Regions from separate parts of the Anoxybacillus eryuanensis genome, predicted to be linked through region 1. Evidence: predicted binding sites of a transcription regulator. Region 1 holds the regulator's gene; each other region holds the start of a gene.
The links. Region 1 encodes Rex, which represses fermentation and respiration genes when NADH is low (regulators of the CRP and FNR family bind a similar motif). Its sites were predicted from a motif close to TTGTGAAATATTTCACAA; they were not measured.
Positions count from the first base shown of each region.

Region 2: a site for Rex is predicted at 5,966-5,983, ahead of HNQ84_RS06350 (cytochrome c oxidase subunit 2A). Genes of this name have one in related genera too.
Region 3: a site for Rex is predicted at 5,932-5,949, ahead of hcp (hydroxylamine reductase). Genes of this name have one in related genera too.

Region 1 is NZ_JBPODS010000021.1:902-10,928, reverse strand. Features, by position in the region: gene guaA (glutamine-hydrolyzing GMP synthase) at 1-921, opposite strand, end outside; purine riboswitch at 1,016-1,117, opposite strand; gene HNQ84_RS13855 (DUF6944 family repetitive protein) at 1,246-1,773, shown strand; gene groL (chaperonin GroEL) at 1,793-3,409, opposite strand; gene groES (co-chaperone GroES) at 3,480-3,764, opposite strand; gene HNQ84_RS13840 (CPBP family intramembrane glutamic endopeptidase) at 3,990-4,727, shown strand; gene HNQ84_RS13835 (YdiK family protein) at 4,724-4,897, shown strand; gene HNQ84_RS13830 (redox-sensing transcriptional repressor Rex) at 4,907-5,542, opposite strand; gene HNQ84_RS13825 (ABC-F family ATP-binding cassette domain-containing protein) at 5,770-7,665, shown strand; gene tsaD (tRNA (adenosine(37)-N6)-threonylcarbamoyltransferase complex transferase subunit TsaD) at 7,961-8,974, opposite strand; gene rimI (ribosomal protein S18-alanine N-acetyltransferase) at 8,971-9,414, opposite strand; gene tsaB (tRNA (adenosine(37)-N6)-threonylcarbamoyltransferase complex dimerization subunit type 1 TsaB) at 9,415-10,027, opposite strand, start outside.
Region 2 is NZ_JBPODS010000004.1:4,378-14,404, forward strand. Features, by position in the region: gene HNQ84_RS06330 (ATP-dependent DNA helicase) at 1-1,888, shown strand, start outside; gene HNQ84_RS06335 (carboxypeptidase M32) at 1,943-3,457, shown strand; gene HNQ84_RS06340 (b(o/a)3-type cytochrome-c oxidase subunit 1) at 3,482-5,131, opposite strand; gene HNQ84_RS06345 (cytochrome c oxidase subunit II) at 5,128-5,601, opposite strand; gene HNQ84_RS06350 (cytochrome c oxidase subunit 2A) at 5,621-5,770, opposite strand; gene HNQ84_RS06355 (chemotaxis protein CheX) at 6,036-6,491, opposite strand; gene HNQ84_RS06360 (type III polyketide synthase) at 6,752-7,816, shown strand; gene HNQ84_RS06365 (isoprenylcysteine carboxyl methyltransferase family protein) at 7,813-8,319, shown strand; gene HNQ84_RS06370 (dynamin family protein) at 8,394-10,027, shown strand, end outside.
Region 3 is NZ_JBPODS010000002.1:3,949-13,975, reverse strand. Features, by position in the region: gene HNQ84_RS02490 (right-handed parallel beta-helix repeat-containing protein) at 90-1,421, shown strand; gene HNQ84_RS02485 (nitrous oxide reductase accessory protein NosL) at 1,405-1,854, shown strand; gene HNQ84_RS02480 (ABC transporter permease) at 1,851-2,660, shown strand; gene HNQ84_RS02475 (ABC transporter ATP-binding protein) at 2,653-3,354, shown strand; gene HNQ84_RS02470 (histidine phosphatase family protein) at 3,405-4,031, shown strand; gene HNQ84_RS02465 (thermonuclease family protein) at 4,028-4,555, shown strand; gene hcp (hydroxylamine reductase) at 4,585-5,874, opposite strand; TPP riboswitch at 6,038-6,153, shown strand; gene thiM (hydroxyethylthiazole kinase) at 6,213-7,004, shown strand; gene thiE (thiamine phosphate synthase) at 7,005-7,658, shown strand; gene HNQ84_RS02445 (enoyl-CoA hydratase) at 7,747-8,508, shown strand; gene HNQ84_RS02440 (PP2C family protein-serine/threonine phosphatase) at 8,606-9,742, shown strand; gene HNQ84_RS02435 (STAS domain-containing protein) at 9,765-10,027, opposite strand, start outside.

The DNA of each region.
Region 1 (10,027 bases):
TGCTTCATCGTCAAAAACGTAAATGAACTCATTTCCGATAATTTTTCGTTTTTGCTCTGGATCACTTACACCTTTTAATTTATTTAAAAACCGTTCTTTTGCATCCACTTTAATGACGTTCATATGGAAACCTTCACGGAACGTTTTCATGACACTTTCTGCTTCCCCCTTGCGAAGCAAACCGTGGTCAACAAAAATGCACGTTAACTGATCGCCAATCGCACGATGAACGAGAACAGCTGCTACCGACGAATCAACACCACCACTTAAAGCACAAAGCACTTTTTTATCGCCGACAAGTTCACGAATTTTACGAACTTCGTGCTCAATAAAGCTTCCCATCGTCCAATCGCCTTTACACTTACAAATGTGAAACACGAATCGTTTTAACAATTCATTTCCATATACTGAGTGGCGCACTTCTGGGTGAAACTGAACGGCATAAAACTTTCTCGTTTCATCGCTCATCGCGGCAATCGGACAAGATGGGCTTGTCGCATCAACGATAAACCCTTCTGGCGTTTTTGTCACTAAGTCGCCATGACTCATCCAAACAATTTGCTCTGTCGGTAAGTCACCAAACAGTTGCGACGCACGTTGTACCGTAATCGTTGCTTTCCCATATTCCCGATGAGTCGCTTTTTCAACTTTCCCACCTAAATGATGCGTCATTAGCTGCATGCCGTAACAAATACCTAAAATCGGAATGCCTAACTGAAAAAGTGCTGGATCGCACGTCAATGCTTGTTCGTCATATACACTATTTGGACCACCCGAAAAAACAATGCCTTTTACATTCATTTGTTGAATTTGCTCTGCTGTAATCGTATGTGGATGTAGCTCGCTGTACACACCAAATTCACGAATACGGCGCGTAATTAACTGATTATACTGGCTACCAAAATCTAAAACGACGATCATTTCCTGCTGACTCAAACGAAATCACCCCATCTACATATAATAAAAAAGCTAGCATTCATACCCTCGCATAAAAAAACGAAGGCAGAATTCTAGCAATATAGAACACTGCCTTCGTAGTCGGGTCATTTACGGTGTCCCGGTAGAGACTCTCGAACCATATTATCGAGGATATACGAAGGTAAGCATCTTAAATTTTAATTCATTCTACCAACTTCATTCCTCATCGGTCAAGATACCTTCGTTTTTATTAAATTTTCTAACAATTAACAATACTATCTCATGTGCATATAATTTATAAACGAAATGGATCGCAGGAGAATAGCTATGGATCTTCAAACGAAAGCACTTATCGGTTCATTTACCCAAGCTGTAGGTACTGTTACTTCGGCCGTTGGAAGCACTCCTTTTTTCAGTAATAGGAAACAGTTTGCTCTTGATTTATGGGGAAACGTATTGCAAGCGACGGGAAACGCTTTAGAGGCAGATGCTGAGATCCCTGATACATTAGGTATATATGGAAATCAAATTCAAGCTATCGGTAACGTAACCGTTGTTGCTGGGCTATTAAACAAAGAGGGAAGTCAACAGGAGATTACAGGAAATTGGTTACAATCATTAGGCGGACTCATTTCATTTGCAGATAATTGGGAGGATAGGCAACCATCTGTATTAACTCCAATTGGAAATTTACTACAAGCCATTGGCAATGCTCTACAAGCCATTGGTGGCATATACGCGGAACGAGGAAATAAAGAAGAAGGACAATCGATCAGTATCGCTGGAGCATGGATTCAAGCTGTCGGCTCTGTTCTTTGTTTTTTAAGTCAGTTAAAAGAAAAACTACCCCGTTGAAACAGGGGTAGTTTTTGTATTACATCATGCCGCCCATGTCAGGCATGCCTGGTGTATTTTTGTTTTCTTCTGGTTTGTCAGCAACTACTGCCTCTGTTGTTAAGAACATGGCGGCAACAGATGCTGCGTTTTGAAGCGCGGAACGAGTAACTTTTGTTGGGTCAACGATACCCGCTTCGATCATGTCAACCCATTCTCCAGTTGCTGCGTTGAAACCAATGCCAGGCTTTTCTGTTTTTAAACGCTCCACGATGACAGAGCCCTCTAAGCCAGCGTTTTGTGCGATTTGACGAACTGGCTCCTCGATTGCACGAAGAACGATTTTCACACCAGTTGCTTCGTCGCCTTCCGCTTCAATTGCTGCAACTTTATTGTACACGTTCACTAACGCAGTACCACCGCCGGCAACGATACCTTCTTCAACTGCCGCACGTGTTGCATTCAATGCGTCTTCAATGCGTAATTTGCGCTCTTTCAACTCTGTTTCTGTTGCAGCACCAACTTTGATTACCGCAACACCGCCAGCTAATTTTGCTAAACGTTCTTGTAATTTTTCACGATCAAACTCAGAAGTAGTTTCTTCTAATTGAGCACGGATTTGATTGATGCGTGCTTGAATGTCTTCTGCGCGACCAGCGCCGCCAACAATTGTTGTATGTTCTTTCGTTACAACAACTTTCGCCGCACGACCAAGTGAAGCAATTGTTGTTGATTTCAATTCGCGACCTAACTCTTCTGTGATCACTTCACCGCCTGTTAAAATCGCGATATCTTGAAGCATTGCTTTACGACGATCACCGAAGCCAGGCGCTTTAACTGCAACAGCTGTGAATGTACCACGGAGTTTGTTCACAACTAATGTTGCAAGCGCTTCGCCTTCTACATCTTCAGCAATGATTAATAACGGCTTACCTTGTTGAACAACTTGCTCTAACACAGGAAGAAGTTCTTGAATGCTTGAAACTTTTTTATCTGTAATTAAGATGTATGGATTGTCTAATACAGCTTCCATTTTATCAGAGTCTGTAATCATGTATGGAGATACATAACCACGGTCAAATTGCATACCTTCCACAACATCTAATTCTGTTGTGAAGCCTTTAGACTCTTCTAATGTAATGACACCATCTTTACCAACACGCTCCATTGCTTCTGCGATTAATTGACCAACTTCTTCGTCAGCCGCAGAAATTGCTGCAACTTGAGCGATAGAATCTTTACCTTCGATTGGTTTAGAGATCGCTTTTAATTCTTCTACCGCAACAGCAACAGCTTTTTCAATACCTTTGCGAATGCCCATTGGGTTTGCACCAGCTGTTACGTTTTTCAAACCTTCACGAATCATCGCTTGTGCTAATACAGTCGCTGTTGTTGTACCGTCACCAGCAACATCGTTTGTTTTGCTTGCTACTTCCGCAACAAGCTTCGCACCCATATTTTCAAACGGATCTTCTAATTCAATTTCTTTTGCAATCGTTACACCGTCATTTGTAATTAATGGAGAACCGAACTTTTTCTCTAATACAACGTTACGACCTTTTGGACCTAATGTGACTTTTACTGCGTCAGCTAATTTATCTACACCGCGTAACATCGCACGACGAGCTTCTTCGCTGAATTTAATTTCTTTTGCCATACATCTTACCCCCTTGATAATCATTTTTGTTAAGTATTTTTGTATGCTTTATATGTTATCAGGCGAACGATTAACCAATCACAGCTAAAATGTCGCTTTCACGTAAGATTAAGTACTCTTTTCCATCATATTTCACTTCTGTACCCGCATATTTTGAGAAGATGATGCGGTCACCAACGCTCACTTCTGGAGCTACACGCTCACCATTGTCAAGAACACGGCCTGAACCAACCGCAACAACTTTTCCTTCTTGTGGTTTTTCTTTCGCTGTGTCTGGTAAAACAATTCCGCTCGCTGTTTTCTCTTCAGTTTGGATTAATTCAATGACAATGCGATCACCTAGTGGCTTCAACACGGCAAACGACCTCCTTAATTAGATTTTCGTACCGTTATTAGCACTCGTTATTATTGAGTGCTAACACACTTATTATATTAATGAACTTTTTTCAATTTTGCAAGTAGGAAGTTAAAAATTTTTCACTAAATGTTTCCCTTTTTCATTATGTCTTTCCTTTCGAAATTCATACAAAAAATATGGTAAAATGAAAAAGTACTCATTTTGCAAAAAGGGGTTGAACATGTGAAAAAGCAATATTGGTTTGTCATCATTACATACATTGCTATGCAACTATCCAGTTTAGTTGGCGTTCCTTTGCTCGCACATAGCGGATTTATTAACGCATCAAATAAAGAAGTAGCTTTTTCGATCGCCTCTGGTTACTGGGCTGTTATTAGTTTTTCGATTGCTCTTTTTTTCGTTCTTTATTTCATGAAAGAAGATATGAAGTATTCGTACGATCGCCATCAAGCATCAATTGGAACGTCGATCTTTTGGGCAATTGGGGGGTTTTTGCTCGCTCTTTTCGCTCAAGGCATTGCAGCAAACATCGAAGTACACCTCTTTGGTGTCGAAATGGGATCCGAAAACACACGACGCATCGTCGAAATGGTAAAGCTCACACCAGCACTTATGCTTGTCACTTCGATCGTTGGACCAATCTTAGAAGAAATCATCTTTCGAAAAATTATTTTTGGGACGTTGTATGAAAAATATAACTTTCTTTTATCAGCCCTTGTCAGTTCACTTTTATTTGCTGTTGTTCATTTAGAATTCGAGCATTTGCTTCTTTATGCAACAATGGGATTTGTATTTGCGTTCTTATATGTCAAAACAAAACGTATTCTCGTACCCATTGTGGCCCATGTGCTCATGAACACCTTTGTCGTCGCCATTCAAACATTATTCGCTGAAGAAATTGAAAAAATGATGCGCGAAGCAGAACAAATGCAATTCGTGATTTGGAGGCTGTTTTCATGAAATCCGAACCGTTGTTTTATTTTCTAATGGGAATTTTATTTACTTATTTTGCTGTGGATAGTGCCGATGATGGTATTTGGGATGTAACGACGATGTTATTCATCCTAATTGCAACATTTGATTTTGGAACAGCGATTCGCTCTTTATTGAAAAAAACCTCCCGCTCATAAACGGGAGGTTTACTCATTTCCGTAATGTTTTAAAAAGTAAACGAGTGATTGCAATTCGACCGCTAAATCAATATGATGAACACGAATGTGCTCTGGCACATGCAGACGAGCAGGCGTAAAGTTTAAAATTCCTTTAATGCCTTTTTGAACAAGTCGGTCAGTAATCGGCTGAGCAACCTGAGCAGGAACAGTTAAAATCGCTACCGTAATTCCACCGAGTTTTTCTTCCAATTCATTTAAATGATAAACTGGAACTCCTCCGACTTCTGTTCCGACTTTATCTGGATCTACATCGAACGCCATCACAATTTTCGTATTATTGTTTTTGCTAAAATTGTAGTTCAAAAATGCCGTCCCTAAATTACCGACTCCAAATAACGCGACTTCTGTCGTTTCATCTTGATCTAACGTTTTACGGAAAAACGACAGCAAATAATTCACATTATATCCGTATCCTTTTTTTCCAAGCGCACCAAAGTATGAAAAATCACGGCGAATCGTTGCTGAATCGACTTTTACAGCTTCACTTAACTCCGCTGAAGATACACGCTGCTTTCCTGATGCATGCAAGTTTTTCAAAAAACGATAATACAACGGTAGTCGCTTTGCGGTCGCCTGCGGAATTTTTGGTTGTTCATTGTTCACGAGTCAATCCCCCACATTTCCTTTCACAAATAGTTAGCGCTTTCATTTTTCTCTCCTATACATCGAAAAAGTTCTCTCCACTTTTAAACTATACACTATTTTTTTCATTCTGTCTTTCCTTTGTACCCTTTATTATTATTTTTGTCAAATTTGTTATTCACACACTAGTATTGCCGAACATGAAGAAAGTGCGTTACACTATCAAAAGAAGATTGAGGTGAGAAATGATGATCATTTTACAAATAAACCAACTATCCAAATCATATGGAGCTGAACAAGTTTTATCAGACATAAAACTTGAAATACAAGAAAAAGATCGCATTGCTCTAGTTGGGAGAAACGGCGCAGGAAAATCAACATTATTAAAAATCATTGCTGGCCAATTGTCATACGATACAGGTGAAATTATAAAGCCGAAACATGTGACAATCGGCTATTTAGATCAATATACAGGTTTGCAAGCTCATCGCTCTATTTGGGACGAAATGCTCGATGTTTTTGCCCCGCTTCAACAAATGGAAAAGCAATTGCGTGAACTAGAACAACAAATGAGCTTGCATAATGCTGACTACGAAAGACTATTAGAGCAATATGATCGTTTACAAACGGAATTTAAGGAAAAAGGCGGTTATCAATATGAAGCAGATATTCGTTCTGTTCTTCATGGCCTTCGCTTTTCCCAGTACGATTATACAACAAAAGTATCAACATTAAGCGGCGGACAGCGGACGAGACTAGCGCTAGGAAAACTACTTCTGACTAAGCCAAATTTACTTATTTTAGACGAACCAACGAACCATTTAGATATGGAAACATTACAATGGCTTGAACAGTATTTAAAAAACTATACAGGAGCCATTCTCATCGTCTCGCACGACCGCTATTTTCTTGATCAAATCGTCACACAAGTGTACGAATTGTCGCGCACAAAAATAAAAAAATATGTCGGCAACTATACAAGCTACTTACATCAACGGGCGGAGCAATTTGAACAACAACTGAAATTGTACGAAAAACAACAAGAGGAAATCACAAAATTAAAAGATTTTATTCAACGAAATATCGCTCGCGCCTCAACAACAAAGCGGGCACAAAGCCGTAGAAAGCAACTAGAAAAAATGAACATCATCGAAAAGCCGCTTGGTGATGAGAAATCGGCATCATTTCGTTTCGAAATCGAACGGCCAAGCGGAAATGATGTGCTAACAGCCAACAATTTAGCGATCGGTTACGATCACATCATCGCAAAAAATCTTTCATTTCGCATCACTCGCGGGGATAGTATTGCACTGATTGGACCGAACGGCATTGGAAAATCGACTCTTCTAAAAACGATCGTCAAACGACTTCCTATAAAACAAGGGGAGCTGCGTTACGGAACAAACGTACAAATCGGTTATTATGATCAAGAACAAGCCGAGTTAACGTCTAATAAACGCGTTATCGACGAGCTGTGGGATGAAGATCGATTAAAAACAGAGAAAGAAATTCGGACCATTCTCGGAAACTTTTTATTTTCTGGTGACGACGTATTGAAGCCTGTTCAGACGTTAAGCGGTGGAGAAAAAGCGCGGCTCGCTCTCGCTAAGCTAATGATGAAAAAAGCGAACGTATTAGTTTTAGATGAACCCACAAACCATTTGGATTTAGATAGCAAAGAAGTGCTAGAACAAGCACTCATTGAATATCCTGGGACCATTATATTCGTCTCTCATGACCGTTATTTTATTAACAGGATCGCAACCAAAATATATGAGTTATCCACAGATGGACTTGTGGAATATTTGGGAGACTACGATTATTATGTGGCAAAAAAAGCAGAGTTGCTTGAACTTGGACAACTCAATGAAAAGACGATAACAGAAGAACGATCTTCACCAAAGCGTTCATACGAAGAAGAAAAAGAGCGAAAAAAGCTTGAACGACAGCGAAAACGAAAACTAGAACAACTAGAGCTGGAAATGGAGCAACTGGAGCAACAAATTGCTGCATATGAACAACAATTATATGATCCTTCCTGTTACAATGACTATGAAAAAGCTCGGGATACTCAAGCAAAGATCGAAGAACTAAAGAAAAAATTCGACGAACTATTTGAGCAATGGGAACTTTTACAACAATAATAATGAGCTAGCCCCATTTGTGGACTAGCTCATTTTTTACACAAATATATCCACAGAAAAAACACCTAAATATAAGTTATTCACCTACTTTTCCACATTATCCACAAGAAAATCAAAAAATCCACATATATCATTGTGGTTAACTCGTTATGATAAAATAACATATAATCAACGTTTTCCACATTATTCACATATATGTGGATAAAATAATCCACAAAAAAGGTTCGGTTTTTCTTCAAGGAAATTTATACGATTATAAGAAAGGGTGCCCGGTTACTTTTAGGGCACCCTCTTGCTATAACAGTAAACTTGGGCTGGCATTTAACGCCATTGTCGCTCGCTTTCCTTGTTGAAATAGTACCGTTCCCGCTGCCGCAATCATCGCCGCATTATCTGTGCAAAGCGACAACGGCGGGATAACTAACTCGACTTCAGGCAGCTGCTTCATTTGTTTTTGTAATTGCGTACGCAGTCCTTCATTTGCTGCCACACCGCCAGCTAGCAATATTTGTTTCACGTCGTAATGCGTGGCTGCTTGAATTGTTTTTTCAACTAACACCTCAACAACACTTGCCTGAAAACTTGCCGCCATATCTTCAGGACGAATCGTCTCTCCACGCTGTTTTGCATTGTGCAACGCATTAATAACCGCTGATTTTAATCCGCTAAAACTAAAATCATATGAACCTTCTTCAAGCCATGCGCGCGGTAAATCAATAGTTGGTTTTCCCTGTTTCGCTAAGCGATCAATGTGAGGTCCCCCTGGATAAGGTAGTTGTAACGCTCGGGCAACTTTGTCATACGCTTCCCCTGCCGCATCATCGCGCGTCTCGCCAATCACTTCAAATACACCATGCTCCTTCATGTAAACGAGTTCCGTATGACCTCCTGATACAACAAGGGCTAAAAGTGGAAATTTCATTTCTTGCACAAGCTGATTCGCATAAATATGCCCTGCGATATGATGCACATTAACAAGAGGAATGCTGTGTGCAAAAGCTAATGCTTTTGCCGCATTTACGCCAATTAATAGAGCACCTACTAACCCAGGACCTTCTGTCACCGCAATAGCATCCATTTGGCTCATATCCATATTTGCCTGTTTCATCGTTTCTTCTAACACGAGCGTCATTTGTTCAACATGATGACGTGAGGCAATTTCAGGAACGACTCCTCCAAATCGTTGGTGACTTTCCATTTGTGAAGCGACAACGTTAGCTACAATTTCGCGTCCGTTTTTCACAATGGCTGCAGCCGTTTCATCGCAACTTGTTTCAATTCCAAGTACAAATATATCCTTTTTATTCATAATTTCACCCACATGACTAATGCATCTTCTTGATTATCCGAGTAGTACCGTTTACGAATGCCCCCATTTAAAAAACCAAGTTTCCGATACAATGATTGTGCAACGATATTCGATACTCTCACTTCTAAAGTCATTGTTTGCGCTCCTTCTTTTCTTGCCAACTCCATCGCCTGTTTCATCAGTGCTTCTCCTAACTTTTTGCCTCGAAACTCCGGCAATACCGCAATATTTGTAATATGTGCCTCATCCATGACCAGCCACATACCACAATAACCGATAATTTGTCCATCATACTCCATCACAATGTAACGAGCATACGGATTGTTTGTCAATTCTTGATAAAAGGAAGAACGGCTCCACGGAAGTGTAAATGAACGTTGCTCAATTTCTATAATACGATCAAGATCTTGAAGCGTCATAAAACGAAAAAAAACATCCACTTAACCTTCCGCCCTTTCTTGTTGACGAGCGAGCCAATTCACTTCGGCCTCTGCTAAACGAATATAGTTTGGGACAAATGTATGAACATCTTCTGGTTGACGATTCATTCCTAACCATGCAAGTTCGCTTGGGCGCGGATTGTGAAGGGTCGCTGAGGCTAATTGGACAGAACGACCTAGCGCTTCAACAAACACTGCTTCGTGTAGCACACTATCATTTCCAACTAATAAAATTGGTTCATTGTACGATTTTAATTCATTTGCCCAATCTGTCGCCAAAATAACTTGATCAGCTACAATGGATTGAATGTTGCCCCCTTCAGCTTTATAAAGACCTGTATAAATTTGTCCACGCCGAGCGTCCATTAATGGAACAATAAGCCCATCAAAATACTTCGCATTTGCTGCCATCACTTCTAAACTCGATATACCGACAAGCGGAATGTTTAGCGTCCAAGCAAGCGTTTTGGCAATCGTCACACCAATGCGAACACCTGTGTATGATCCAGGTCCTTTCGCAACAACAATACGGGCAAGATCTTGAGGGCTTACCTCACATTCTTGAAGAAGCGCCTCAATCGCAGGCATTACTCGTATCGAATGATTTTTTTTC
Region 2 (10,027 bases), on a different contig from region 1:
TTTTGATAAATTAAACGAATGGATTGGGGACGTGTTTTACGATATTTTACCTGAAGCAGGGTTTGAATTACGTGATGAGCAAATTTTTATGGCATTTCAGCTTGAGCGAGCATTTAAAGAGAAAAAAGTGATGTTTGCAGAAGCAGGGGTAGGTACGGGAAAAACGATTGTATATTTACTTTATGCCATTTGTTATGCACGATATATCGGAAAACCTGCCATTATTGCTTGTGCAGATGAAACGCTAATTGAACAACTTGTGAAAAAAGAAGGAGATATTGCTAAAATTTCGCGTGTTTTAAACATAAACATCGATGTCCGCTTAGCGAAGTCACCAGACCAATATTTATGTTTAAACAAATTGGACGATATATTAATGACCGAAGAGGAAGAATTGTACGAGCAAATTTTTGACGAATTGCCGCCATTTGTTCATGATCATGCTCCGCTCCAAACGTTTTACCATTACGGCGATCGAAAAGATTATGCTCATTTAAGCGACGAGCAATGGTCAAAAATTGCTTGGGATCCGTTTCAAGACTGTTTATCATGTGAAAAGCGTCATCGTTGTGGTCAAACGTTATCGCGCGATTATTATCGCAAAGCAACGGATCTGATTATTTGTTCTCACGATTTTTATATGGAACATATTTGGACGTATGAAGCACGAAAACGTGAAGGACAGTTACCACTGTTACCAGAAGCGAGTTGTGTCATTTTTGATGAAGGACATTTATTGGAGTTTGCTGCTCAAAAAGCGTTAACATATCGTATGAAAGAAACGACATTAGAAACGTTGCTTTCTCGGTTATTAGAAAATGATATTCGCGAACAATTAGCTTATTTAATCGAGGATACATTAGAACTCAGTGCACGATTTTTTGATGAATTGATGAATCATGCTAAAGCGGTACCGGGATCTAATCGTCAAGAAATAACATTTACTGCGTCCCTTTTACAACTGGCAAAAACGCTACGAACGAAAGTAGAACAAATTGGAGACGAACTCGTATTTGAGAGTGAAACGTATACGATTGACCATTATCAATTGAAAGTTGTTGATGAATATTTAGACCAAATTCATCATTCGTTATATTTATTCATTCATAATCGTGATGCCATTACATGGCTTGAGTCGTCACTCGATGGAAACACGCTTGTCATTATGCCGAGAACGGTGCAAGAAGTGTTGCGCGAAAAAGTGTTTTCTAAACATATTCCATTTATTTTTTCATCTGCCACATTATCGAATGAAAAATCATTTGATTATATGGCAAAAAGTCTTGGCATCGACGAATATTTATCATTTCATGTTGATTCTCCATTTGACTATGATGAACAAATGACGATTGATATGCCAATATTTGAGAATAACGAACGCATATTTGAAGAGAAATATGCGTACGCCATCGAAAAAATACGTGAGACAAATGGGCGTGCGCTTGTATTGTTCCCAACACGCGAACAATTGAATGAATTTAAAGCTCGAGCGCAACAAGAAGAAGGACTCACTTTTTTATTTGAAGGCGATCAAGAAATTAGCGAACTCGTTTCGCGCTTTCAAAACGAAGAAGAAACGATTTTATGTGCCCAACATTTATGGGAAGGATTAGACATTCCAGGTCCGTCACTAAGCAACGTCATCATTTGGGCACTCCCTTATCCACCGAATGATCCCGTTTTTCAGGCAAAGCGAAAACAAACGGACAATCCGTTTTGGGAAGTGGACGTTCCGTATATGGTTTTACGATTGCGACAGGGGGTAGGGCGCCTCATTCGTCAACGAGACGATCGAGGAATTGTATGTATTTTTGTGACAGATGATGAGCCAATGCAAGTGATTGAAACGATCAAACGTGTATTACCGACAGATGTACAGCAAAAATAAAGGAATATTTGTAAATATTGTAGAATAACGATACAACGGAATGGAGGGAAGAAGATGAAGAAAAATATTCAGGCTGTTGAAAAGCAATTTTTGCAGTACGTCAAAAAAATGATGGCGTACAAAGAAGCTATTTCGCTTATGTATTGGGATTTGCGTACAGGTGCTCCCAGAAAAGGGGTTGATCAACGCTCAGAAGTGATCGGAATGTTATCACAAGATGTATTCCATATGTCGACCTCAGAGCAAATGGCCGCATATATTGCGGAACTTTCAGCGAAGTCCGTACAGGAACAATTGTCACCGGTCACCCGTTGTACGTTAGTAGAATGTCAGAAAGAGTACGAACGAAATAAAAAAATTCCTGCTGATGAGTATAAACAATATGTTATTTTACAGTCCAAAGCGGAAAGTGTATGGGAAGAAGCGAAAGCGAAATCTGACTTTTCCCTTTTTGAACCGTACTTAGAGCAGCTTGTCGATTTTACAAAACGTTTTATCACATACTGGGGGACAAATGGACACCCATATAATACGTTATTAGATTTGTACGAACCAGGTGTGACTGTTGATTTGCTAGACAGCGTGTTTTCAAAATTACGCGATCATATTGTTCCGCTCGTTCAACAAATTAGCGAGTCGCAACATAAGCCGGAGACAAGCTTTTTATTCCAGCCGTTTCCGAAAGAAAAGCAACGAGCATTTAGTTTAGCGCTTTTAAAAGAATTAGGTTACGATTTTGATGCAGGGCGGCTCGATGAAACCACACATCCTTTTGCGATAACGTTAAATGAAGGAGATGTCCGAATTACAACGAAATATGACGAAAACGATTTTCGGACGGCTATATTTGGTACGATTCACGAATGTGGTCACGCTCTTTATGAACAGAACATATCTAAAGAATGGGCAGGTACACCGCTTTACGATGGTACGTCAATGGGCATTCATGAATCCCAATCGCTGTTTTATGAAAATTTTATTGCACGTCATTATTCGTTTTGGAAGCGACATTATAGCTTATTGCAACAATATGCTCCGCATTTTGCTGATGTTTCATTGGATGATTTTTATCGTGCAATTAACGAGTCAAAACCGTCTCTTATTCGCATTGAAGCGGATGAATTGACGTATCCATTACATATTATTATTCGATATGAAATGGAAAAAGCATTGTTTGATGGCGCGGTTGAAGTGAGAGATTTGCCACACATTTGGAATGAAAAATACGAGGCGTATTTAGGCATTCGTCCAGAGCGTGATGCAGAAGGAATTCTTCAAGATGTACATTGGGCCGGGGGAAGTTTTGGTTATTTTCCATCGTATGCCCTTGGATATATGTATGCAGCACAGTTTAAATATGCAATGGAAAAACAATTGTTGGACTTTGATAAGTTGATTGAAAATGGAGAATTCGTGCATATTCGAGAGTGGCTTACAAAACATATTCACCAATATGGAAAGACGAAAAAGCCGCTTGACATTTTACATGAAGTAACTGGAGAAGGGTTAAACCCGACCTACTTGATTCGCTACTTGGAAGAAAAATATAAACATATTTATCGATTATAAAAACCGGGCAAATGCCCGGTTTTTTTACCAAAGTTTAAATCCTTTTGAGCCAGGAGGTGCATTTTGGATCATATCGATAAATGGAACCGTATATGCGATCAAAATGAGTACAACAGCAATACCGATCCATAATGTCCAGTTTTCAAATACGAGCGGTGTACGTTCAGCCTGTTCAGCAACTTCTGCAACAGGGAACTCTGTTTCACCTTTTGGAGCGAAAAATGCTAAGTTCGTAACGATAATGAGTACAAGAATAATACCGATGAACAAGATTGTTCCGCCAACTGCTTGAGCGATTTGATAAGGAACCCACTCTAGAGCTTGTGGTGCATCGCCGTATGTTGAAAATGCTGAACGGCGTGGGGCGCCAAGCAACCCAGCAAAGTGCATTGCACTAGACATAAAAATCATACCAATCGACCAAACGATCGTTTGAATGATCGCTAAACGGTTCATCGCTTTTGTCATCACACGTCCCGTTAAATGTGGGATAAGCCAATAAGCTGCACCAAAGAATGTTAATACAACAGTTGTTGCTAATGTTAAATGGAAGTGACCCGTTACCCAAATCGTATTATGAACAACTTGGTTTAATTGGTGTGATGCGTTGACAAGACCACCGGCACCAGCAGGGATAAAGAACAACATACCGATAAACGGTGCAAAGAAACGAGCATCACCCCAAGGGAGCTTACGTAACCATCCAAATAATCCTGTTGCTCCTTTAGAACGACCGTACATCTCAAACGTTGCAAACATCGAGAACGCTGTCATTAATGATGGAATAACAACCATAAACGTTAAGACAACTTGCAAGTACTTCCAAGCTGGATCGATTCCAGGTTCCACAAGTTGATGGTGGAAACCGACAGGGATTGAGAAAATTAAGAATAAAATGAATGACATGCGTGCAAGGGAATCAGAGAACATTTTTCCGCCAATAATTTTCGGAATAATTGCATACCAAATCATATATGCCGGTAATAACCAGAAATATACGAGCGGGTGGCCGAAATACCAGAATAATGTTCGGCTTACAAGTACGTTAATACGGTCAACGTAACCTAATGACCAAGGAATAAGTTGGAATAATACAGTTGCAGCTACACCTAGCGAGCAAATAAGCCATAACACCATGTTAACAACAGACATGAACGTAAGCAACGGACTTACTTGACCAGGATGAGCTTTTTTCCATTTAGCATAGTGAGCAAACATCGCAAATCCGCTCACCCAGCTACCGACGACAACAAGTGTTAAACCAATATAAAAGCCTGCATGTGCTTGTAGCGGTGCATAAAATGTATATAAAACAGAAGCTTCACCAATTAAAATGTAAAAGGCAGTAATCGCTGTGCCGATTGTCATGAGCCAAAAACCGACCCATCCCCAAAATCGTACGCGATCAGAAAGCGTTCCGGCCGTACGACTGACAGCTGCAAATTGGAAACCAATGATAAAAAATGTAGTTAAAACAAGTCCGAGTAATACACCGTGAGTTGTCAAAATCGTATAATAGCTAATGCCTGCTGGCAATTCAAATTTTCCAGAGCGCACAAGCACCTGTAATAGACCGGCAAGTCCTCCTAACGCAAGTGCAACGAAAGCGACATAAATATGAGCCATTGCTAATTTGCCATCACGTGCATCTACTTTCCAAGTTTCGTTCATCATTGTTCAACCACCTTCACTTTCGCCGTCATTAAGTGGTGACCGGCACCGCAATATTCGTTACATAAAATTACATACTCACCGACTTTATCGAATGTTTGTGTATAACTACTTACATAACCAGGTTCAACCATCATATTTACGTTTGTTCCCGCCATTTCAAATCCGTGAATGACGTCTTTTGTTGCTACGTTAATCGTTACTTTCGCCCCTTTTGGGATTTCTACTTGATTTGGTGTATACGCAAATGCAGAAGCAACGATATTTAGTTGATATTCGTTATCTCCCGTTTTTACAAGTCCTGGTTTATCAAAAGGTGGTGTTTGATCGACTTTTTCTGGATCGATCGTTGTTAAACAGCTTGGTGGCTGTGTTCCTTGTGCGAATGCACCAACCCCTAAGACAGCTAAAAATACGAATAATGAACCTATGCCGAAAAACAGCCAAATTTTTTCATATTTATGCATGTGCATAACGCCCTGTCTCCTTTCTCTATAAACGATTCAAAAACAAGAAATATACGCTTACCCACGTGAAAATGAGGAAAAATCCCAAAAACAAAACAGAAGCGAGCGTTCCTTTTAATGGAGGTTCTTTCTCTACTTTTGTTTTTGGTGTGTTTGTGTTTAATTGAGTTTTCATTTGCGCTCCTCCTTTCCTTAATAAACCTTAATTAGAAATGTATACACTTACATCATACAAAACAATTTGCGAAATGAAACGTTTTCCTAGTACATTTCACAAATTGTTCATTCGTTACTTTACCATCATCATAACCGTAAAAATAAGGAGTAGCTGTGACTTTTGTCACATGAATTTTGTGAGGTTGTGAAAAAAATGTGAAATATTTAGAAAAAGATGGTTAAAAAATAAAAAGAAGCTCACAAACGCAAGCTTCTCTTCGTCCTCATTCGTTATCAATTGTTAGAATAAGCTGTAATTCCCCCTTGCTTTCAAAGTGAATGGGCACACGAAATGCTTTATCAAAACCATAAATTTTTGTTTGACCAACGAGAACAGTAGGAGGAGTAATATCGATTGTAATTCCGTTTTGAGATACGATCGTCGCTAAGTTTCCTGCAATCATATTACCAAGTTCACCAGTAAACGATTCGAGCATTTCACCCTCTAAAGGCATACCGAACATCGTTTCTCCGATACTTCCAAACATCGTTTCATGCCCTTCAATCATAAGACGTCCGCGTAAGTCTCCGGTCATTCCAATCAATACACTAATGGACGTTTGGGTGAAAGGCTGTGTAAATAATGAAGGTTTGTCAATTGTCATCGTTAGTGGGATGACAGAACGAATCGACTCGATCGTTCCATTTAAAATCGTTGTAATTTTTTCACCTAAAGCCATAAAACGACCCCCTTTTTTTCTTCATCATAACAAATTTTTCACTTCAATTACATCACTTTTCGACGAATCCAGACAAAGAAAACATAAAAAACATAGTGACGAAACAATAAATTGCGTTATAATGAAAGTGCACAACAACATACCTCCTTTCAAAACGTCGAAAGCTTTCCTCCTATTGTCGTGAGGAAAGCTTTTTTACTTAATATGTATAAAATTTCTTTATCAGAAAAATATTATCAATAATGAAAGGAGGGAAATGTATGCCGAGCATCATTGCAGTGGAATTAGCTGAACTTCCTTATCGCGTTTCGCAAAAAGAAGTGATGAATGCCATAAAACGTATGTTTCAACATCGTTACGAACATATTGACCGTCTATTATGCATTTTTGAACACGACCATATTCAGTCAAGAACGTTTGTACAACCACTAGATTGGTATATGACAGAGCACTCATTTGCTGAAAAAAACGCACTGTATATTGAACATGCCGTTCGATATGGGAAAGAGGCAATCGAACGTTGTTTACAGAGCGCCAATATTCATTTTGAAGATATTGAAGCCATCTTTTATATTTCGACAACTGGGATTGCTACACCGAGCATTGAGGCGAGAATAATGAACGAGCTACCTTTTTCGATACATACGAAACGCATTCCTATATGGGGACTTGGATGTGCAGGGGGAGCAGCCGGCATTGCTCGCGCGGCAGATTATTGTCGGGCATATCCAAAAGCGAAAGTGCTTGTCCTTTCGATAGAATTTTGCAGCCTAACCTTCCAACTTGACGATGTGTCAAAAAGCAATCTTATTGGCACATCACTATTTGCTGATGGAGTAGGTTGTGCGTGTGTTGTAGGAGATGATGTGCAGTTGCGAAGTATAGCTCCACAGGTGATCGATATGCAATCGATGTTTATGCGTAACATGGAAGATGTCATGGGGTGGGATATAAAAGATAAAGGGTTTTACGTTGTGTTTTCTAGGCATATTCCGACTATTATTCGTCAATCGATTGGTGGAATGGTAGAATTGTTTTTACGGAAAAATGGGTTTGACGTTTCGCAAATTGAACATTTTGTTGTACATCCAGGTGGTAAAAAAGTGCTTGATGCTTATCAAGATAGTTTACATATAGATGAAAATAAGTTAACTTACGCGATTCATGTTTTACGGGAGTACGGAAATATGTCGTCTGTGACTGTGCTTGCTGTTTTACGGCGTTTTTTACAACAGTCTATCACTCAACAACATGGCTTAATGATGGCGATGGGGCCTGGATTTAGCTGTGAGCTTTTATTGTTAAAATGGGGAGAAAAATCATGAAATGGAGCGTGTTTTTCTTTTTAATTGTTCAGCGATTTGTTGAGTTGTACTGGGCAAAAAGAAATGAACGATGGATGAAGAAGAGAGGAGCAAAAGAATTTGGACAACATCATTATAAATATATCGTTTGTATGCATAGTTTATTTTTTGTTTCGCTTTTGCTGGAAGGGAGGAAGAAACGCGAACCGACTTTATGGTCATTTTTGTTTAACATATTTATCATTTTACAACTGTTTCGCTTTTGGATCATCGCTTCACTTGGACGGTGTTGGAATACGAAAATTATTGTATTGCCAAATACAGAACGGATACAGAAAGGGCCGTATCGATGGTTTCGACATCCCAATTATTTTGTTGTTGTCCTTGAATTTATTATTATTCCCCTTATGTTTCAAGCATATTGGACGGCTTTCATATTTACAGTATGGAACGCGCACCTTTTATCGATCCGTATTCGTGTGGAGGAACAGGCGCTACGTTTATTAAAATCCCCTCATAAGTAGGGGAATTTTTATGTATTTTTTTTGTGAACTACAGTAAAATGAAGGTAGATTTTTTAAAAGGGGTATGGGGAAAAATGCAAAAAACACAAACAGAACCGTTGCAACAATGGATATACCGCTTAATTGCACTTCATGATCAATTTGTTGAGATAGGCGACACAGTGCAAGCTAAAAAAACAAAACAATTAATTAAAAAAGCGTATGATGGGGAGTTTACGATTGCTTTTTGTGGTCATTTTTCTGCTGGAAAGTCCAGTTTAATTAACGAATTGATTGGGGCTCCGCTTTTACCATCTAGTCCAATTCCAACGAGTGCAAATCTTGTCAAAGTAAAAGCGGGGAAACCGTATGCGCGCGTATATTATAAAGCTAGTGAGCCGATTGAATATGTTGCTCCTTACGATTACGAAGAAGTAAAAACGTTTTGTCGAGACGGTGATACTATCGATATGATTGAAATTAGCGATGAAACAGATGCGATTCCGAGTGGAATTGTACTGATGGATACACCGGGTATTGATTCGACAGATGATGCTCATCGCTTGGCGACAGAGTCTGCTCTTCATTTAGCGGATGTTGTATTTTATGTGATGGATTACAACCATGTCCAAGCGGAAATGAACTTCGAGTTTACAAAACGGTTATCGCAGTATGGAAAAACGATATACTTAGTTGTGAATCAAATTGATAAACATCGTGAAGAAGAGCTTCCGTTTTTACTGTTTGCTCGCTCGGTGGAAGAAGCGTTTCAACAGTGGGGAGTTGCATTTGAACGCATTTTTTATACGTCGCTGAAACAAAAGAAGCATGTATATAACGAGTTTGAAGCATTAAAACAACTATTACAGTCGCTTTTTGGCGAGAAAAATAAGCGACTTCAACAAAGTATACATATTGCGGTCGAGCAAATGATTGATAACCATATGCAAGTAGTGATTGCGCAACAGGAAGAAGAAGAACAAAACATTCGTCAATTGCTTTCGTTCAATAATGAACAGGAACTTTTGAAAAAGATCGAAGAAATAGAGCAAACGATTAATGACATAAAGAAAACATGGTCAACCGCTAAGCAACAGGTTGAACAGCAGCTAGCAACAACATTAGATAACGCCTACATGATGCCTTATGAAACGAGGGAGTATGCGCGTGCCTATTTAGAAGCATGTCAACCTGATTTTAAAGTCGGCTTTTTATTTACAAAGAAAAAAACCGAGGAAGAACGAGAAAAAAGATTGAGTGCTTTTTATAAAGATTTACATAAAAAAATTGAAAGTCAGTTGGAATGGCACATTCGTGACTTGTTGAAACGGTTTTACGAGCAATATGATATCCGTGATCATGAATTGTTACATCACATTCAACAATTAAAAGTTCCATTTTCTAAACAATGGCTTGTTGAACAGAAAACGAATCAACCGCTTGTAACAGGAGATTATGTGTTAACGTATACGAACGATATAGCAACCGAAATCAAACGGCTATATCGCGACGTAGCCCTTCAAGTAGTGGATCAAATGATTAACAAAGGAAAAGCACAACAACAATTAGCCATGTATGAGCAACAACTTGCACAGCTCACGGAGGAACATTCGCGTTGGGAACGATTAAAACAACTTGCGCGTCAACGTGAACATACGCGTCAACAGTTGCGAAAAACTGTTGAAACAGCAATGCCACTAAGCGATGAAGCCGTTTATCCGTTTATTCA
Region 3 (10,027 bases), on a different contig from region 1:
TCACGTTTTGTTCACATATATTTTCTTTTTTCTTCACAAATTTACATTAATGTGGATGTATAAAAGATGAACATGAGGACTGAGTAAACATGCGTAGCTTATTTTTTTTGCTCATATCGATCGTTACACTTTTTTTTACAAAAACGGTATATGGAGAAAAGATCGAAGTACATAAACAGTTGCAACAAGCGATTGATGAAGCGCATACTGGCGACGTGTTAATCGTGAAAAAAGGGATATACAAAGGCCCAATTATCATTCGCAAGCCGCTTCATCTTGTTGCTGAACCTGGAGCGGTAGTTGATGGAGGAGGAAGCGAATATGTTGTGACAATTCGTGCCCCTCGGGTTCATGTCGAAGGTTTAACGGTTCGTAACAGCGCGTATGGAAAAGGGGCTGGTGTGCTCATTCAAGAAAGTTCACATGTCACGTTAAAACACGTACGTATTGAACAGGTGCATTACGGTGTTTATGTAGAAAAAGGAACACATATCAATCTCTTAAACAATACTATTCGCGGACGAGATATTCACTTTGCTCAACGAGGAAACGGTATTCACCTATTGAAGACAAGCCACGCTGTTGTGCGCGAAAATCATATTTCACGTGTGCAAGATGGCATTTATTTAGATTGGGCTAAACATACAATGATCGAAAAAAACGAAGTAACGAATGCCCGATATGCCATTCATTTCATGTATGCTGAAGAAGGGGTGGCAAAAGAAAATGTGCTGACAGAAAATATTAATGGAATCATGATGATGATGTCAAAGCAGTTTAATATCGGACATAATACGATTGTTAGACAATTAGACTATCGTGGGTATGGGGCACTTATTTACGATAGCGAACATGTCGTAATGCACAACAATACATTATCTTATAATAGCACAGCTGTATCGTTACAAAACGCACGTCATTGTCATATAAAAGACAATAAGTTTATCGGTAACTATCGTGCATTGCATAGTTTATATGAAAACCCCGAAACAATTGTTTTCAAAAATAAATTTTTGGGAAACATGGAAGACGCACTTGTTCAAGGTACACCTATTGCATTCGATGATGGACATAGAGGGAATTATTGGGATACTTATCGGTTTTATGATTTCAACGATGATGGAATTGGTGATACCCCACATCGCATTCGTTCCATGTATAGTCGGCTGTTGCGGAAATGGCCAAGCGTGCAATTTTATTTTCAAAGTCCGGCGTTAGCACTTCTTGATACAACAGAGTCATTTTTTACACAAGCACAGGCGCAAGGGGAAGACCGTTTTCCGCTTATGGAAGTCATTCATAAGAAAAGTGAAACAAACGAACGATCATGGCGACTTTTGTTGTTTGGGAGCATCTTATTAGTAAGCAGTTTGTCTATGTTTGCATATGGGAGGGGCATGAGATATGAAAAAAATCGCTAGTCTTTTATTTGCATGTTTTCTTGCCGCATGTAGTGGAGAGAAGACGTATGAACCCGAAGACATTAATCCAGATATTGATGTATGTGTTGTTTGCAATATGAGTATCGTAGCAGAACAGTATGCGACAGAAGCGATTTTAAAAGATGGAACGGTGCATAAGTTTGATGATATTGGGTGCATGATTGAGTGGATGAATGAACAAAACGATGAGGACATGGCAAAGAAATACGTTCGTGATGTAACAAACGGGAAGTGGATTGAACTTGAGCAAGCTGTTTACGTATACAATCCAAATTATTGGACGCCGATGAATTATGGGGTCGTTTCATTTGCAAACGAAAAACACGCCAAAGAGTACATGGCACAAGAAGGAAAAGGAGAGATATGGACGTATGAGCAACTAAAAAAACATCGGTGGGGATTTGAACGATGAATACAGCGATAAAGTACCAATGGATGATGATGATTCGTAGCAAATGGCTCATCACTTTTGCTGTTTTGTTTGCTGTTCTATCATCAACTGTGATCGCCAGTAGCGGACACGAGGCAGCAGGAGTATTCACACGTTCGACGGCAGCTTTATTAAATTTGTCCCTTTTACTTGTTCCGCTCGTTGCTCTATTAGCAGGTAGTTTGTTTATTGCAGGGGAAAAAGAAGACGGCCGATTGGCGCTCATATTAACGTATCCGATCTCTACCCGTTCTTTAACAGTTGGTTTATATGTGGGAAGTTGTATATCATTATGGACAGTAGTTGCACTCGGGTATGGAAGTGCAAGCGTCGCTCTTTTTGCAACAGGAGGGACGTGGTCGGCGTTTGTTTTTCTTTCGTTTGTACTAACCATTGTATTAACGAGTATTTTTTTAGCAATTGCTTTATTCGTTGGACTTGTTTCCTCTAATCGTTTACAAGCCCTCGGTGTCAGTTTATTTATTTGGGCGTTTTTCGTTTTATTTTATGAATTTATCGTATTATTTTTGTTATCAATCGTTCCAAAGCAATGGACCATTTTCTTATTTACCCTATCCATTATATTTAATCCGGTTGAACTCATGCGCATTTGGACTGTAGCCGCTTTGAAAAGTAGCGCAATATTTGGACCACAACTATATGAATGGTCAAAATGGGTAGAAAGTGCAAGTGGGCATTTTACATTTATTGTAATATCGTGTGTATGGGTAATTGTGCCATTGTTTTTAGTGAATGTATGGTTGAAACGAGGGAAGCGACATGCTTGAAGTGAAACAATTGACGAAAATATATAACGAGCAAAATAAAGTCGAAAACATTTCTTTTTCTGTTCAGAAGGGACAATGTTTAGCGTTATGCGGTGGTAACGGCGCAGGAAAAAGCACGATTATTAAAATGTTAATCGGACAGCTCTCTCCAACGAAAGGGAACATATATATAAACGGACAACCGATTCAAAACAACGACAAACAATGGTTTTCGTTTATGCCCGATCATTTGCAATTCCCTCCCTTGTTTACAGGTTACGAAGTGTTATCTCTATTTGGACGATGGCAAGGGGCTAATGAGGAGCGCATTAAACAATGTTTAGCACTCGTTGGATTGGAAAACGATCAACATAAACAAGTAAAGACATATTCAAAAGGAATGCAACAACGGCTCGCGTTTGCGCAAGCGCTTTTAGCGGACGCCCCATTGCTTATTTTGGATGAGCCAACAAACGGTTTAGATCCGTATTGGGTATGGGAATTTAAACGGCTTATTCGTTCTGAAAAAGAAAAAGGAAGAGCGATCATTTTTTCCACGCATATGCTGTCAATTGTTGAAGAAATTGCAGATACTGTCGCGTTTATTCATCAAGGACAAATGCTCATATACGATTCAGTTTCTACACTTTGTCAAGACGGAAAGTCGTTAGAGTCGATATTTTTTGCACAAATTTCACAACATATGTCATACTGAAAAAGTAAGCGAATATAGCTTGCTTTTTTCATTTCGAGGAGGATTGAGAGATGTTAAAGTTATACGTCATTCGTCATGCAGAAACAGAGTGGAACGTACAACAAAGAATGCAAGGATGGAAGGACTCTCCTTTAACTGAAACAGGAAGAAAACATGCAGCACTTTTACAGGAACGCTTACGTACTGTCCCGTTTACTGCTGCGTATTGTAGTCCAAGTGATCGGACAAAAGAAACGGCGCAAATTGTGTTAGGGCAACGTCATGTGCCAATATATTTTGATGAACGACTACGTGAAATTTACTTAGGTCATTGGGAAGGAAAAACAATTGCAGAAATTGCCCAAGTAGACGAGCAAAATCATTATCATTTTTATCATAACCCAGATGCATACAAGCCGATCATTGGCGAGACGTTTCTTGATGTGCAACGTCGAGCTGTCGCTGCCATTCAGCATATTGCCCATACTCATTCAGAAGGTCATATTCTTGTCGTTACACACGGTATGGTGATTCGTACGCTTCTTGTATATTGGAAACAGCAAACGCTCGCACAGTTATGGGAAAATAGCCGTGTATACGGTACGAGTGTGACCATCGTTTCGTTTGAAGGAGGAAAGTGGAATATAGAATGTGAGTCAGATATTTCACATCTTGAAAGTGAGATGACACATTTATGAGAAAATGGCTTATTTTATTTACAATCATCTTTTTGATTAGCGGTTGTGTACAGCAAAATAAAGGAACGACGTTTGTTACGACAGTACAATATGTTGTTGATGGGGATACAATCAAAATAAAAAAAGATGGGGAGATTGTAACCGTTCGTCTATTAAATATCGACACGCCAGAAACGTATCGTGAAAAACAGGCGTATGGTGAAGAAGCAAAGCAATTTGCTAAAGATGTCCTTCTTCACAAAAAAGTGACGGTCGAATTAAGTGCAAAAGAAAAACCGTATGATCGCTACGGTCGATTGCTTGCGTACATATGGTTGGAGGATGGAACTTTGTATCAAGAAAAAATTGTACAAGAAGGGCTGGCACGTGTTGCTTATGTGTTTGAGCCGGATACAAAATATGCAAAAAAATTGTATAAAGCACAAGAGGAAGCAAAAAAAGCGAAAAAGCGCATTTGGAGTGTGGATGGATACGTAACAGAAAAAGGATTTGATATGAGCGTATGGCTTGATAAAGCTTCATGAATATAAAAGGGCTGAATGAAACAGCCCTTTTAATGTGCTAGCATCGCTTGCATATCTTCTTCCACATTGCCAATGAGCTTGAGGCCAAACATATCTTGCAATACGCGCAACACACCTTCAGAAATAAAGTGTGGTGCTTTTGGTCCAATCCGAATATCTTGAATGCCTAAACTAAACAATCCGAGTAAAATGGCAACCGCTTTTTGTTCAAACCATGAAAGAACGATGCTGACAGGTAGTTCATTTACCTCACAGCCAAACGCTTCTGCAAGTGCCATCGCAATTTTGACAGTCGAAATCGAGTTATTGCATTGTCCTAAGTCAATATATCGCGGAATGTTTGTGCCAGGAACGACACCATAATCTACATCGTTGAAGCGGAATTTTCCGCAAGATGTCGTTAAAATAACTGTGTTTTTCGGTAAAGACGTCGCTAATGAACGATAATATTCGCCGCCTTTTCCAGGCGCGTCACAGCCTGCAATGACGAAAAAGCGTTGAATTTTCCCTTCCTTTACAGCTTGAATAATTTCTGGTGCAATTTGAATGACTGTTTCGTGATGGAAACCAGTAACTAATGTTTCATCTGATTCGATATTTGCTTCTGGAAGTTGTAACGCTTTCTCAATCAACGGTGTGAAATCATCATTCTCGATTTTTTGTACATGTTCTAATCCGGCTACATCGTATGAAAACATGCGGTCAGCATACGAGCCTTTAATCGGCATCACACAGTTTGTTGTCGCTAAAATGGCGCCAGGGAATTTTTCAAATAAACGACGTTGGTCGTACCATGCTTTTCCGACGTTTCCTTTTAAATGTTTATATTTTTTCAATTGCGGATAGCCGTGCGCAGGCAACATTTCGGAATGCGTGTAAATGTTAATTCCTTTGCCTTCTGTTTGTTTCAATAACTGTTCAAGTGCAAATAAGTTATGTCCTGTAACGAGAATACATTTTCCTTCAATTTTATTTTGTGTTACGCGAACAGGTTGAGGAATGCCAAGGCGTTCTGTATGTGCCCGATCGAGCAGTTCCATGACACGAATAGCAGCTTTTCCGACTTTCATCGCCATATCTAAATGTTCTTGAACGTTAAAGTTGGAGTTTGTTAGTGTCATATACAACGCTTCATGCGTTGTTGTGTCAACAAATGGATCTGTATATCCGAGTTGATGAGCATGCGTGCGATATGCAGCAATTCCTTTTAGCGCAAATACAATCGTATCTTGTAAGCTTGCAATCGTTTCATCTTTTCCGCAAACACCGACGACTGTGCATCCCCCTGTTGGCGTTTGTTCGCATTGATGACAAAACATGATAACCCCTCCTTTTCTTATTAACACTTTAACAATAGGGGAAAATCACCGTAGCGTAAGTGATGTATATCACACATCTATATAAAAATGTGAACGAAAATTGACAATGTTTTATATTGAATAACGAGAAAAAATATATTAAAATGGAAGAAAATAAAATCAATCAAGCTACTAGGGGTGCCGGATGGCGATGGCTGAGAGGAAAACGCGCAATCAGTTTTCCAACCCTTTGAACCTGATCTGGTTTGTACCAGCGGAGGGAAGTAGGCTATGTTTTGTAAGTACAAACTAGTCGATTCTGTCCGACTAGTTTTTATTTTTTTAAGGGGGAATACACGATGAATGTTGGACAATGGTTAACGCGCGTCAGAGAGGAGTCGCCACTTGTACATAATATGACGAATGTTGTTGTGACAAATTTTGTTGCTAACGGTTTGCTTGCATTAGGTGCGTCTCCGGTGATGGCTTATGCAAAAGAAGAAGTAGCCGATATGGTTCGTTTAGCACGTGCTCTTGTATTAAACATTGGTACATTAAACGAAACAGATGTAGAAGCGATGGTTATTGCCGGAAAAGCGGCAAACGAAGCAAATGTTCCCGTTGTTTTCGATCCTGTCGGAGCAGGTGCGACAACATATCGTACGGAAACAGCCCAACGTATATTACGCGAAGTCAACGTTACCATTTTACGTGGAAATGCATCCGAAATCGCAAGTATTGTTGGAGAACAAGCAAGTACAAAAGGGGTAGATGCAGGAGATGTTCAAGGCGATCTCGAGCATGTAGCCAAAAAAGCAGCGCGTATGTTTCGTTGTACAGTTGTTGTGACTGGGAAAGATGATGTGGTGACAGATGGAGAAAAAGTAATGATCGTCTCAAACGGTGATGCCATGTTAACGAAGGTGACAGGAACAGGCTGTTTATTAAGCTCGGTGTTAGGTGCATTTGCTAGTGTAGGAGAAAATGTGATGATGTCATCTGTCGCTGCGCTTGCTTATTACGGTATAGCAGCTGAAAAAGCAGCGAAACATGCCAAAGCGCCAGGTAGCTTTCAAATAGCATTTTTAAATGCTTTATACGAGACGACAGCAGAAGAAGTGAATGAATACGCACACATTCGAGGGGAATAAATGATGAAACATATGTTATCGTTATATTTCGTGATGGGAAGCGTCGATTGTACGAAAAATCCGCTTGTCGTGCTTGACGAAGCGATTGAAGGCGGCATTACGATGTTTCAGTTTCGCGAAAAAGGAAAAGGAGCGCTTACAGGACTTGAAAAATATCGCTTAGCTGAGCAATTGTTTGAGCGATGCCGCGCTCGTAACATTCCGTTTATTGTGAATGATGATGTGGATTTAGCGCTTGCTTTACAAGCAGACGGTGTTCATGTCGGACAAGAGGATGAAGCGGCAGAACGAGTTCGTGATCGCATAGGGGATAAATATTTAGGGGTATCCGTTCATAACTTGACTGAAGTAAAAAAAGCGCTTGCTGCTCACGCCGATTATGTCGGGCTAGGTCCCATTTTCCCAACCGTTTCAAAAGACGATGCAAAGCAAGCATGTGGACTGACGATGATTGAACATATTCGTGCGCACGAAAAACATGTTCCACTCGTTGCGATTGGTGGAATTACAGAACAAACAGCGGAACAAGTCATCAAAGCGGGGGCAGATGGAATTGCCGTCATTTCTGCCATTTGCCGTGCTGAGCATATTTGTGAACAAACAAAACGACTATATGAGATTGTCATGCGTACAAAACAAGAAGGCGACAGGTAATGTCGTCTTTTTCTATTTTTTTTGTGCAGGATTTTACTCACATATGTCGAAAAAAACAGCGAACATACGAAAGAAGGAGATGGGAAAGATGGAACATATCGTATTGTCATATGAAGATCGAGTTGCAACAATTGAGTTGAATCGTCCAGATGCGCTGAACGCTTTAAACGAGAAAATGTTAACAGAGTTGCTACAGGCGTTAAAGGAAGTTGAAAAAAGTGAGGCAGATATTGTCATTATCCGCGGTCGTGGGAAAGGGTTTTGTGCAGGTGGCGATATTAAAACGATGTTGCAGTCAACGAATGAACATTCATTCATAGAAGTGATGGAAACGATTAAACAAATTGCAATAACGTTACATCAATTGCCGAAACTAACGATCAGTTACGTGCACGGTGCAGCTGCAGGGTTAGGATTTAGTTTAGCGCTTGCTTGTGACTATGTGATCGCAAACGAACAAGCGCGCGTTGCAATGAATTTTATCGGTATTGGCTTAGTTCCAGATGGTGGGGGGCATTTCTTTTTAAAACGAAAAATTGGTGATGTCAAATCGAAGCAAATCATATGGGAAGGAAAAGTAATGAGTGCACAAGAGGCATATGAAGTGGGACTGATTGATGAAATCGGTGATGAGCAGGCGATTCAACAGAAAGTAACGGAGTGGCTAGCAAAACCGATTCGTGCGATGATCGCAACAAAGCAGTTGTATGCTCATCTAAGCGAAGAACAGTTGTTGAACACGTTGCAAATGGAGACAGCGTATCAAGCGAAAATGCGTAAAACAAAAGACCACGAAGAAGGTATTCGCGCTTTTTTAGAAAAGCGTCGTCCGCATTTTAGCGGAAAATAAAAAATTTGAAAAACTTTCATCTTTAAGCTATCTTTTTCGGGTCTGCGATGTGTATAAATGAAATATAGAAAAAGTATAACGAAAAGGGCGGCTGAAGATGAAAGTAGTGATTATAGACGATTACGTGCCGACATTGGAAATGATGGAAGCGATGCTCGAACATATTCAAGGCATCTCCATTCATTCGTTTGAAGATGCGGACGAGGCATATGCATATATTTTATCCCAACATGTCGATGTCATTTTAATGGACATTTGTATGCCGAAAACAGATGGTATTGAATGGTGTCGGCGATTGAAACAACATGAGCAATTGCATCATATCCCTGTATTAATGGTTACAGGTTACGATGATGAACAAAAATTAGAGGAAGCGTTTGCAGCAGGGGCATTTGATTACATTCGCAAGCCGTTTACAATGGTCGAACTCGTTTCGCGTGTTCAATTGGCATATCGCCAAAAAGAAACGATGGATCAACTGAAACGAACGAATGAAGCATATGTAGAAAGTTATCGGCATATGTGGACGATGCAAAAAAAGATGAATGAAGACTTACAATTAGCCCGACTCGTTCAAGAAGGTTTACTTCCTGAACCGCTGAATAATGAACATATTCATTTTGTCGGGACGTATATTCCTTCTGCACAACTGTCTGGTGATTTATATTTTTGGCAACAAGTTCGTCCACATATGTATGCTTTTATTGTGATTGATGTCATGGGGCACGGTGTTGCATCTGCACTTGTTGCGATGTCGATTCGTTCTTTGTTACATGGATTAATGACGAAAGTGACAGACCCCCTTCTTGTTGTGCATGAATTAAATCGACATGCTTTTCAATTGTTTGGAAAGGAAACGAAATATTACTTTACAGCTTTTTACGGAACGATTGATGTAAAAAAGAAAGTCATGGAGTATGTAAACGCAGGCCATCCGCCAGCCATATTGATGACTAATCGAAAAGCGATGCTTCTTAAAGAAGGGGGCATTCCAATTGGCATTGTATCCAATGCTCCATATAAAAAAGGGACGATTTCGTTTCAACATGACACTTATCTTATGATTTACACAGACGGATTGATCGAAGTGTTAGGTGAAGAATGTGCCAGACAACTTGCTGACATGATGCAAACGGCTCATACGTTTGATGAGATGGTAAAGAACATAAATGAAAAAACGCAATATGATAAAGGAAATGACGATATTACATTCGTTTCTATTCATGTAAAATAGCAAAAAGGGGCCGAGAGCCCCTTTATTTAATGTCTACAAATTGATCAAGTTGACAGATAGATAATATATGTTTAATAGGTGCTGAAACGCCTGTCATTTCAATACGCATTCGATCTTTTAATGGATACAGCCAGCTAATCAGCAATCGAACACCAGAGCTATCAATAAATCGAACAGCAGATAAATCAATTTGTAAATGAGATGTTTCCCACGGCTGTGATTGAATCGTTTCTTCCATGACGCGTGATGTTTCAAAGTTAATATCTTGCTGAAAAGAGACAACGA